Regions from separate parts of the Cellulomonas hominis genome, predicted to be linked through region 2. Evidence: predicted binding sites of a transcription regulator. Region 2 holds the regulator's gene; the other holds the start of a gene.
The links. The regulator LexA, encoded in region 2, represses DNA repair genes until DNA is damaged. The targets are predictions, from matches to a motif close to TCGAACANNTGTTCGA.

Region 1 (5,759 bases), 580 kb from region 2:
GTGTCCCTCGCGAGCGAGCGGTCCGCGTTGCTCGAGGGCCTGTCCCGGCTCGCCGACCTCGTGGCCGCGTGGGACGCCGTCGAGGTGCCCGCCGGCGCGGTGGACGGAGCAGTCACCGCGGATTCGTAGGATGAGGCGCGTGAGCGCCTCCCCGACCATCGGTGTCCTGGCCCTGCAGGGCGACGTCCGCGAGCACCTCGCCGCCCTGCGCGCGAGCGGCGCGGAGGCCGTCCCCGTGCGCCGCGCCTCCGAGCTGGACGCCGTCGACGCCCTCGTGCTCCCCGGCGGCGAGTCCACGACCATCGACAAGCTGCTGCGCGCGTTCGAGCTGGACGGGCCGGTCCGCGACCGCCTCGCCGCGGGGATGCCCGCCTACGGCTCGTGCGCCGGGATGATCCTGCTCGCCGACCGGATCGTCGGCGGCATCGACGGCCAGCGCACCCTCGGCGGCCTGGACGTCACGGTCCGGCGGAACGCCTTCGGGCGGCAGGTCGACTCCTTCGAGACGGACCTGCGGATCGAGGGCGTGCCGTCCAGCGCGGACGAGCCGGTGCACGCCGTGTTCATCCGCGCGCCCTGGGTCGACGAGATCGGACCGGCCGCCACCGCCCTCGCCCGCGTGGAGAGCGGGCCCGCCGCCGGTAGGATCGTCGCGGTGCGCCAGGGCCCGCTGCTCGCGACGTCCTTCCACCCGGAGGTGACGGGCGACACGCGGGTGCACCGGCTGTTCGTCGAGATCGTCCGCGACGCCCGGTAGGGGAGCGTCGGCGCGCGACCCGGCGCCGGGTCGCGACGCCCTGGGGATGCGCGTGCAGGACGAGTCTGGTGAAGCGAGAGGGAAGCGATGTCGGGTCACTCCAAGTGGGCCACCACGAAGCACAAGAAGGCCGTGATCGACGCGAAGCGCGGCAAGCTCTTCGCCAAGCTCATCAAGAACATCGAGGTCGCCGCGCGCACCGGCGGCGGTGACCCGGCGGGCAACCCGACGCTCTACGACGCGATCCAGAAGGCCAAGAAGACCTCGGTCCCGAACGACAACATCGAGCGCGCCGTCAAGCGCGGCTCCGGTGCCGAGGCCGGCGGCGCGGACTACCAGACGATCCTCTACGAGGGCTACGGCCCCGGCGGCATCGCGGTCCTCGTCGAGTGCCTCACCGACAACCGCAACCGCGCGGCGGCGGACGTGCGCGTCGCGTTCACCCGCAGCGGCGGCCAGATGGCCGACCCCGGCTCGGTGGCGTACCTGTTCTCCCGCAAGGGCGTCGTCATGGTCCCGAAGGAGGGCACCACGGAGGACGACGTCATGATGGCGGTGCTCGAGGCCGGCGCGGAGGAGGTCAACGACGCGGGCGACCAGTTCGAGGTCCTGTCCGAGGCCACCGACCTGGTGCCCGTCCGCACGGCGCTGCAGGACGCGGGCATCGAGTACGACTCCGCCGACGTGGTGTTCTACCCGGCCACGCAGATCGAGGTGGACGCTGAGGGTGCCCGCAAGATCCTCCGGCTGATCGACGCGCTCGAGGACTCGGACGACGTGCAGAACGTCTACGCGAACTTCGACGCCTCGGACGAGGTCATGGCGGAGCTCGAGGAGGACTGACCCCTCGCGCGCCGCGACGCCCCGCCCGGACCCCGGTCCGGCGCGGGGCGTCGGCGTGTCCACCCCGCCGTCTCCCGCTGACCGGAGGGTTCTGCCCGACACGCCCGGCGTGTCCCGCCAGCAACCTCCACTCACGGCGTGCGCCGGGGCGACGGGTGCCTGTGGCCCTGCGCGGCGCGGCTCCCGCGCGGGGCGGGTGCGGGCTGGGAGACTCGGGCGGTGCGCGTGCTTGGTGTGGACCCGGGGCTGACCCGCTGCGGGCTCGGGGTGGTCGACGGCCTCCCCGGGCGGAAGGTGCGGATGGTCGCGGTCGGGGTCGCCACCACGACCCCGGACCTGGACGTCGACCAGCGGCTGCTCGCCGTCGCGGCGCAGATCGAGGACTGGCTCGACGAGCACGCCCCGGACACCGTCGCCGTCGAGCGGGTGTTCGCGCAGCACAACGTGCGGACGGTCATGGGCACGGCGCAGGTCGCGGGGATCGCGATGCTCGCCGCCGCGCGCCGGCGGATCCCCGTGGCGATGCACACGCCGTCCGAGGTGAAGGCCGCCGTCACCGGCAACGGGCGGGCGGACAAGCCCCAGGTGCAGTCGATGGTGCAGCGGCTGCTGTCCCTCGACGAGCTGCCCCGGCCCGCGGACGCCGCGGACGCGCTCGCCCTGGCGATCTGCCACCTGTGGCGCCCGGCCGGCGCGATCGGGGCGCCGCAGCGCGCGCCGGGGTCGATGACCGCCGCGCAGCGGGCGTGGGCCGCGGCGGAGCAGGCCAGCCGGCGCGTGCGCGCCTGACGCCCGGCGCAGAGGTGGGAGGTCCGGACCGGCACGCCGTCGGCGTGTCCGCTCGAGCCGTCCACTGCGCGGGGGTGTGTCGTTCGTACACGTGTTCGCATCCGTGGCAGACTGCACGCGACGACGGGAAGGAGCCGGTGTGATCGCCTCGGTGCACGGGACGGTGCGGGCCGTGCGGCTGGACGCCGCGGTGCTGGAGGTCGGGGGCGTGGGCCTGCTGGTGCAGGCGACCCCGGCGACGCTCGCAGGGCTGCGGGTCGGCCAGGCCGCGACGCTGTTCACCTCGCTGGTGGTCCGGGAGGACGCTCTCACGCTGTTCGGCTTCGCCGAGGACGACGAGCGCGAGGTGTTCGAGGTGCTGCAGACCGTCAGCGGCGTCGGGCCGCGGCTCGCGCTGGCGATGCTCGCGGTGCACACGCCGGACGGCCTGCGCCGGGCGGTCGCGGGGGAGGACCTCGCGGCGCTCAAGCGCGTGCCCGGCATCGGGCACAAGGGGGCGCAGCGCATCGTGCTGGAGCTCGCGGACCGGCTCGGCGCCCCGGCGCCCGTGGGTGTCCCGGGCGGATCGGCCGCGGCCGCCGCTCCGGCGGACCGGCGCGACCAGGTCGTGGACGCGCTCGTCGGGCTGGGCTGGAACCAGAAGGCGGCGCAGGACGCCGTCGCGACCGTGCTGGACGGCAGCGAGGAGCCGGTCGGCGAGGCCGAGGTGGCGGGCGTGCTGCGCGCCGCGCTGCGGACGCTGGGCGGCGGGCGTGGCTGAGGACCCGTCGGTCGTCCGCCCGGAGGCCGACGAGCTGGAGCGGGCCGCCGAGGCGGCGCTGCGCCCGCGGCACCTCGACGAGTTCGTCGGCCAGAAGGTCGTCCGCGAGCAGCTGTCCCTGGTGCTGCAGGCGGCGATCGGCCGCGGCCGGGCCCCGGACCACGTGCTGCTGTCCGGCCCGCCCGGGCTCGGCAAGACGACGCTCGCCATGATCATCGCGGCGGAGCTCGGCACGTCCCTGCGCGTGACCAGCGGACCCGCGATCCAGCACGCCGGCGACCTGGCGGCGATCCTGTCCTCCCTGGAGGAGGGCGAGGTGCTGTTCCTCGACGAGATCCACCGCCTGGCCCGCCCGGCGGAGGAGCTGCTGTACGTCGCGATGGAGGACTTCCGGGTCGACGTCGTGGTCGGCAAGGGCGCGGGCGCCAGCGCGATCCCGCTCGCCCTGCCGCCGTTCACGGTGGTCGGCGCCACCACCCGCGCCGGCCTGCTGCCGGCGCCGCTCCGCGACCGGTTCGGGTTCACCGGGCACCTCGACTTCTACGCCGACGACGAGCTCGAGCGGGTGCTGCTGCGCTCCGCCGGGCTGCTCGGCGTGCCGCTCGCCCCGGAGGCGGCGGCCGAGATCGCGTCCCGGTCCCGCGGCACCCCCCGCATCGCGAACCGGCTGCTGCGGCGGGTGCGCGACTGGGCGCAGGTGCGCGGCGACGGCACGCTGTCGCTGGCCGCGGCGCGGGCGGCGCTCGAGGTCTACGAGGTCGACCGGCGCGGGCTGGACCGCCTCGACCGCGCCGTGCTGACCGCGCTGTGCAGCCGGTTCGGGGGCGGGCCGGTCGGGCTCACGACGCTGGCCGTCGCGGTGGGCGAGGAGCCGGAGACCGTGGAGACCGTCGCCGAGCCGTTCCTGGTCCGCGAGGGGCTGATCGGCCGGACGCCGCGCGGCCGGGTGGCCACCCCGGAGGCCTGGGCGCACCTCGGCCTGACCCCACCGGTGCCCACGGGCACGCTGTTCGGCTGAGCCGACCGGGTGCGGGAACCGACCCACAGGTCCGTTCGTTAGGAGCCCGGAGCCGTGGCGCCTAGACTGCGGCCGACGACCCGTGCGATCAGGAGCTGTTGTTCGTGGACTATTCCTTCCTCATCATCCTCGTCATCGGCATCGGGGCGATGTGGCTGCTGTCGAGCCGGCAGCGCAAGGCCCAGCGCGAGCAGCTGAGCTTCCGCGACAGCCTCGAGCCCGGCCAGCAGGTGATGACGGGCTCCGGCATGTACGGGACGGTCGTCTCGGTCGACGGTGACGAGGTCACGCTCGAGTCGACGCCGGGCAACCAGTCGCGCTGGATCAAGGCCGCGATCGCCCGCCTGGTCGAGCCGCCGGTCGAGGAGGCCGACGAGGACGAGGCCACCGACGACGCCGAGTGGCGCGACGAGCCTGGCGCGGTCCCGCCGGGCCTCATCGAGGTCCCGGACGACCTGTCCTCGCTGCAGCCGCCGCGCGACGACGAGGGTCCCGACAGCAAGAAGAAGCCGCAGCAGTAGTCGACGGGCCCGCCTCCCGGCACGTCCGGGGGGCGGGGCGCCCACCACCCGTACCGCCCGCACCGCGCGGGCGGTACGCGCACGAGAGAAGAAGATCCGTTGGCCCCACCCACCCGTCGCCGGCACCCGGCGCGCATTCTCCTCACGCTGGCCGTCCTGGTCGTCGCCGTCTTCGGGACGGTGCTCGCGGGCACGAAGTGGTCGGACGCGAGCTGGACGCCGAAGCTGGCGCTCGACCTGGAGGGCGGCACGCAGCTCATCCTCGCCCCGGTCACCGAGGACCAGTCGAGCGTCACGCAGGAGACCATCAACCAGGCCATCGAGGTCATCCGGCAGCGCGTCGACTCGTCGGGCGTCGCCGAGGCGGAGATCACGAGCCAGGGCGGGTCGAACATCGTCGTCGCGCTGCCCGGCCGCCCGAGCGAGGAGACGCTCGACCTGGTCCGGACCTCCGCGCAGATGGAGTTCCGGCCGGTCCTGACGTACTCGGGCCCGGAGCCCGCCGCGACGGACACGACGACGGACGCGGCCACCGACGGCGCCACGGCGGCCCCGACGGACGCCGCCACGGACGCCGCGACCGACCCCGCCGAGGAGCCCTCGGACGAGCCGACGAAGGCCGCCCCGGACTCCGCCAGCGACGCCGAGTACTACATCACCCCGGCCGTGCAGGCGCGCTTCGACGAGCTCGACTGCACCAAGCCGGAGAACCTCACCGGCGGCGAGTCCGGTGACCCGGACGAGGCCCTGGTCACCTGCGACCCCGCCGGCACCGTCAAGTACGTGCTCGGCCCGGTCGAGATCGAGGGTTCGCACATCGCGAACGCCTCGTCCGGCCTGCAGGTCAACTCGCAGGGCACCGTCACGAACACCTGGGTCGTCAACCTCGAGTTCGACAGCGAGGGCACGAAGACCTTCGCCGCCGTCACCGAGCGGCTGCAGGGCCTGACGTCGCCGCAGAACCAGTTCGGCATCGTGCTGGACGGCCTCGTCATCTCCGCGCCGGGGCTCAACCCGGGCGTGATCATCTCGGACGGCAAGGCCGAGATCTCCGGCTCCTTCACGCGCGAC
Region 2 (5,759 bases):
GGACCGCCGGGCGGCTCGCCGGGTGGCTCACCGAGTGGAGGTTTCTGGCTCGACACGCCGGCGTGTCGCGGCGCAACCCTCCACTCGGCGCGCGCGGAGGCGGGAGCCCGAGCCTCGGCGCGGCCGCGACCGCGGCCGCCGGGAGCGCGGGTCAGGACCCGGCCGGGTCCCCGTCGGCCGGGCCGGCGGCGGCCTGGCGCGCGACCTCGTTCTCCGCGCGCAGCACCGTGATCGCGGCCTCGAAGTCGTCCAGGCTCTCGAACGCCTGGTAGACGCTCGCGAACCGCAGGTACGCCACCTCGTCCAGGTCGCGCAGCGGGCCGAGGATCGCGAGGCCGATCTCGTACGCGTCGAGCTCCGCGCTGCCGCTGGCCCGCAGGGTCTCCTCCACGCGCTGCGCGAGGATCGCGAGGTCGTCCTCGCTGACGGGCCGGCCCTGGCAGGCCTTGCGCACGCCGTTGACGATCTTCTCGCGGCTGAACGGCTCGGTGGCGCCGGAGCGCTTGACGACCGAGAGGCTGGCGGTCTCGATCGTGGTGAACCGGCGGTTGCACTGCGGGCACTGCCGGCGGCGGCGGATGGACAGGCCGTCGTCGGAGGTGCGGGAGTCGACGACGCGCGAGTCCGCGTGGCGGCAGAACGGGCAGTGCATGAGGGGTCTCCTCCGGGTCCGTGGTCGTGCGGCCGGGGCGGCGGCGGGCGCCGTGCCCGCCCGGACGACCGGGACACGGTAGGACCCCCGCCGCGGCCGGTGCAACACGGTCCGCGGTGCCGGGCGTCCGTGCACGGGGACCTCGGTCCCGGCCGGCCTGCTCAGCTGCGTAATACCTTACGTACATGACGCGGACCGAGGCCGAGGCGGAGCTGTTCGGGACCCTGTTCGTCCTCGGCCAGCACCTGACCCGGCACACCGACGAGGCGCTGGCCGGCTACGGGGTCACGAGCCGGCAGTGGCTCCTGCTGGCCGTGCTGGTGCGCGCGCTCCCCGGCGACGAACCCACGCTCACCCGGGCCGCGGAGGTCTACGGGACCTCCCGGCAGAACGTCAAGCAGATCGCGCTGCAGCTGGCACGGCGCGGGCTCGTCGAGCTCGTGCCGGACCCCGGGGACCGCCGCGCCACCCGGATCCGCGCGACGCCGCGGGTCGCGGAGCTGTTCGACTCCCCCGCCGCCGTCGCGGAGCAGCAGGCGTTCGTCGGGCGGGTGTTCGCGGGCCTCGACGACGCCGACCTCGACCGCCTGGGTCACCTCGTGGGCCGCTGCCTGGCGGGGCTGTCCGACGCGGAGGTCCGGTCGTGACGCACCCGCGCCCGCGCCCCGCGCGCCCCGGGCACCCGGCGCACCGGCCGACGCTGCGCGGCACCGCGCGTGCGCTGGTGGGCGTCCTGATCCTGCTGCACGGCGCGCTGCACGTGCTCGGGTACGTCGCCGCCCCCGGTGGCCCGGGCCTCGCCGGGGCCGAGGGCACCCGGTTCACGGTCGGGCCGGTCGCCGGGTACGCCTGGCTGGCCACCGCCGCGCTGCTCGTCGTCACGGGGCTCGCCCTGCTGGCGCGCCGGCCGGGATGGTGGCGGCTCGGGGCCGTCGCCGTGGTCGCGTCCCAGGCGCTGGTCGTCTCGCAGTGGCCCGAGGCGTGGGCCGGGACGGTCCCCGACCTGGTCCTGGCGATCGCGGTGGTGCACGGCTGGTGCGCGACCGGCTCCCGCTCGGCCCGCACCCGTTACCGGCGGGGCGTCGCCGCGGCCCTCGCCCAGGCAGCGCCCGACCCGTCCGCGCCGCCGAGCCCGATCACCGAGCACGACCTCGCCGTGCTCCCGCCCGCGCTGGCCGGCTACCTGCGCCGGACCGGCAGCGTCGGCCGACCGCCGATGACCGCGTTCCGGGTGACGCTGCGCGGCCGCATCCGCGGCGGACCCGGCGACCGGTGGATGACGTTCACCGGCGAGCAGGTGTCCACGTCCGGCCCGCGCCCGACGCGGCACTTCCTGCTGGACGCCACCGCGGCGGGGCTGCCGGTCGACGTGCTGCACGTGCTGACCGACGGCACGGCCACGATGCGCGCGGACCTGCTCTCCGCGATCCCGGTGGTGCGCGGGGCGGGGCCGTCGATGGACCGGGGCGAGACGGTCACGCTGTTCAACGACCTGTGCCTCATGGCCCCGTCCGCGCTCGTGCGGGCCCCGGTCACCTGGGAGGCGCTCGACGCGCGGCACGTGCGGGGGACGTACCGGCAGGGCGGGCAGACGGTGCGGGCGGTGCTCGCGTTCGACGAGGCCGGCGACCTGGTCGACTTCGTGTCCGACGACCGGCTGCGCGCCTCCCGCGACGGGCGCTCGTTCACCCCCGAGCGCTGGTCCACGCCCGTGCACGGGTACGCGCGGCACGACGGCCGCCGGCTGCCGTCCGCGGCGAGCGCGCTGTGGCACCCCGAGGAGGGCGAGCCGTTCGTTTACGCGGAGATGACGCTCGTGGACGTCGCGGAGCTCGCGGCCCCGGGGTCCTGAGGACCCGGGCCGGGCCGGCGCCCGGAACGACGACGAGGGTGGCCGCTTCCGCGGCCACCCTCGTGGGGACGCCCCCGTCCCGTCTCGTCCGGACGACTCGCCTCGTGCGGACGGTTGCTGCACGCCTTCGCGCCGGACCCGTGGGTCACGACGACGACGCGTCCCTCGCGGCGAGCCCCCCAGCCAGCCGTTCGAGGTGGCACCACCCTAGAGGCGCCCGCTCCAATTACGCAAGCCGCCAGTTTCGTTAATCCTGCGACGCGTCAGCACGGCCCGCGCGACGCCGTCACCAGCGGGGATCCGTCGGTCAGGAGCCCGCCGGGACCAGCAGCACCTGACCGGCGATCAGCGAGGAGTCCGCCATCCCGTTGAGGTCCCGCAGCTGCGCCACGACGTCCCGCACGTCCTCGCCCGGGACGGCGACGTCCGACGCGATCTGCCAGAGCGTCTCCCCCGCGACGACCGCGTGCGTGGTCACCTCGGTCGCGCGCTGCGGGGCGTCGGCGACCGCGCGCCCACCCATGACGCCGGCGGCGACGACGAGCAGGGCGAGCAGCACCAGGACGACGCGCCCGCGCCGGGTGAGGTGCAGCCGCGCCGGGGCCTCGGCCGCAGCAGCGGGGCGCGCCCGCACGGGAGCGGGAGCGGTCCGGGCACCCCGGGGACCGATCGACGGGGCGACTCGCGGGTGCGCTGCGATGGCGCTCATCTCCACCACTTCCCTCCTGGACCGCCGCGCGGCCCCTCGAACACCTGTTCGTTCGAACGTCTGTACGAACTCAACCACACCGAGCGATCGATGTCGAGACACGGTCGAACAGGTGTTTGAAACACCTGCCCGCGCGCCCTACGCTCGGGACGTCGGGTACAGCGCACCACGAGGGTCTGACACGCCCGCCCGGCGGACCGTCAGCGGACCGCCGTCGGGCGTCGTGACCAGCGGGGACGCGACCGGCACGGCGGACGGGTGCGACGCGCACCGGCGCCGCGGACGACGGGAGCGGACATGGCCGGCGAGGGAACGGGTGCCACGGCGAGCACCGGCGGGGACGACGTCTCCGTCGTGGAGCTGCAGCCGGACGGCGACGGGCTGACCCCGCGCCAGCGCCTCGTCCTCGAGACCGTGCGCGCGTCCGTCGAGTCGCGCGGCTACCCGCCGAGCATGCGCGAGATCGGCGACGCGGTCGGCCTCACCAGCCCGTCGAGCGTCAAGCACCAGCTGACCGCGCTCGAGCGCAAGGGCTACCTGCGCCGCGACCCGAACCGCCCGCGAGCGATCGAGGTCGTCCAGCCCGACGACTCGCGCGGCGTCGCCCCGCTGCCGGGCGTCCCGGGGATCGGGGACGAGGACAGCGCCGCCCGCGAGGGCGCCCCCGAGGCGGCCTACGTGCCCGTCGTCGGCCGGATCGCCGCCGGCGGGCCGATCCTCGCCGAGCAGCTGGTCGAGGACGTCTTCCCGCTGCCGCGCCAGCTCGTCGGCGCCGGCGAGCTGTTCCTGCTCAAGGTCGTCGGCGACTCGATGGTCGACGCGGCGATCTGCGACGGCGACTGGGTGGTCGTCCGCCGGCAGCCGGTCGCGGAGAACGGGGAGATCGTGGCCGCGATGCTCGACGGCGAGGCCACGGTCAAGACGCTCAAGCGGCAGGACGGCCACGTGTGGCTGCTCCCGCAGAACCCGGCGTACTCCCCCATCGACGGCGACCACGCCCAGGTGCTCGGCCGCGTGGTCTCGGTGCTCAGGGCGCTCTGACCCCGCGCGGCGCGCGCGGGCGCGGGGGCGGTCAGCCGGCCACGCGCGCGCCGAGGGCGGCCAGCGCCCGCGCGACGTCCTCCTCGTCGTTCCACACGTGGAACGCCACCCGCACCCGCCCCGCCCGGCCCGCGACCCGGCACCCGGCGGACTCCAGCGCCGCCCGCCGCGCCCCGTCCGCGTCCGGCAGGCTGACGATCGCGCTCCCGCCGGGCGGCAGCCCGAGCCCGGCGCGGAACGCGTCCGCGAGCCCGACGGCGTGCGCCCGCACCGCCGCGGGATCGGTCGCGGCGAACGCGTCGAGCGACTCCGCGGCGCCGAGCCATGCCTGCCACGCGGGCGACACGTCGAACCGCCGTGCGTCCGCCGCGAGGTGCATCTCCGGGCCGTAGCAGGACGTCCACGGATCGTCACCGGCGTACCAGCCGGCCTGCACCGGCCGGAGGCGGTCCTGGACCTCGGGCCGCACCGTGAGGAACCCGACGCCCCGCGGCGCGCACAGCCACTTGTACGCCGCCGTCACCGCCACGTCGTACCGACCGGCGTCCACGGGCAGCCAGCCCGCGGCCTGCGTGAGGTCGCAGAGCGTCCACGCCCCCGCGGCCCGGGCTGCGGCGACCACGGCGTCGTCGTCCAGCACCTGCCCCGTGGCGGACTGCACGAGGGAGTACGCGACGAGGTCGACGCCGGGCACGACGGCCTCCGCGAGCCGGTCGGCGGGCGCGTGGCACACCCGCAGCCGCGGCGCCTGCGCGAGGAACGGGTACACGGTGGACGTGAAGTCGCCGTCGACGCACACCACCCGGGCACCGTCGGGCAGCGACGCGGCGACCACCGCGGCCATCGCCGACACCTGCGAGCCGATGGCGACGCGGTCCACGTCGACCGCGGTCAGCGCGGCGAACCGGGCGCGCGCGGCGCCGACCGCCTCCTCGTAGCGCGGCACGTCGAGCCCGCCGCTCCCCCAGCGGTCCAGGTCGGCGCGCAGCGCGCGGACGGTCCGGCGGGGCGGGACCCCGGCCGTCGCCGCGTTCAGGTAGCCGGGGGCGGGGTCGAAGTCGGAGCGGAGGTCGTCGAGGGAGCGCACCACCCGACTCTCCCGCCGCCCGGCACATGCGCGCAACGGGCAGTTCCGCGCAGACCCATGCCGTGCGATTATGCTTCGCGCCATGCCCGCCCGGACGCTCGACGCCGCCGCCCTCCGCCTGGTCCGCACCGTGCACGAGGCGGGGAGCGTGACCGCCGCCGCGCGCGAGCTGGGGCTCACGCAGCCCGCGGCCAGCCAGCAGCTCCGGGTGATCGAGCGCACCGTCGGCACGCCCGTGGTGGTGCGCGCCGGCCGCGGGGTGCGCCTCACCGAGGCCGGCCTCGTGCTCGCCCGGAACGCCGCCGCCGTCGAGTCGGCCCTCGCCGCGACGCTCGAGGAGGTCGCGGCGGTCGCCAGCCTGCGGGCCGGGCGCGTGCGGGTCGCCGCGTTCCCGTCCGCGGCCGCGACGCTGCTGCCG

Region 1: the regulator LexA is predicted to act here: its motif matches at 2,473-2,488, upstream of ruvA (Holliday junction branch migration protein RuvA).

Annotation. Positions count from the first base shown of each region.
Region 1 is NZ_JACHDN010000001.1:3,937,796-3,943,554, forward strand. It holds gene HNR08_RS18570 (pyridoxal phosphate-dependent aminotransferase) at 1-129, shown strand, start outside; gene pdxT (pyridoxal 5'-phosphate synthase glutaminase subunit PdxT) at 131-757, shown strand; gene HNR08_RS18580 (YebC/PmpR family DNA-binding transcriptional regulator) at 845-1,600, shown strand; gene ruvC (crossover junction endodeoxyribonuclease RuvC) at 1,820-2,389, shown strand; gene ruvA (Holliday junction branch migration protein RuvA) at 2,529-3,149, shown strand; gene ruvB (Holliday junction branch migration DNA helicase RuvB) at 3,142-4,167, shown strand; gene yajC (preprotein translocase subunit YajC) at 4,272-4,688, shown strand; gene secD (protein translocase subunit SecD) at 4,788-5,759, shown strand, end outside.
Region 2 is NZ_JACHDN010000001.1:3,356,477-3,362,235, reverse strand. It holds gene nrdR (transcriptional regulator NrdR) at 152-652, opposite strand; gene HNR08_RS15705 (MarR family winged helix-turn-helix transcriptional regulator) at 838-1,299, shown strand; gene HNR08_RS15700 (DUF6544 family protein) at 1,296-2,504, shown strand; gene HNR08_RS15695 (LysM peptidoglycan-binding domain-containing protein) at 2,812-3,213, opposite strand; gene lexA (transcriptional repressor LexA) at 3,511-4,254, shown strand; gene HNR08_RS15685 (aminotransferase class V-fold PLP-dependent enzyme) at 4,286-5,341, opposite strand; gene HNR08_RS15680 (LysR family transcriptional regulator) at 5,424-5,759, shown strand, end outside.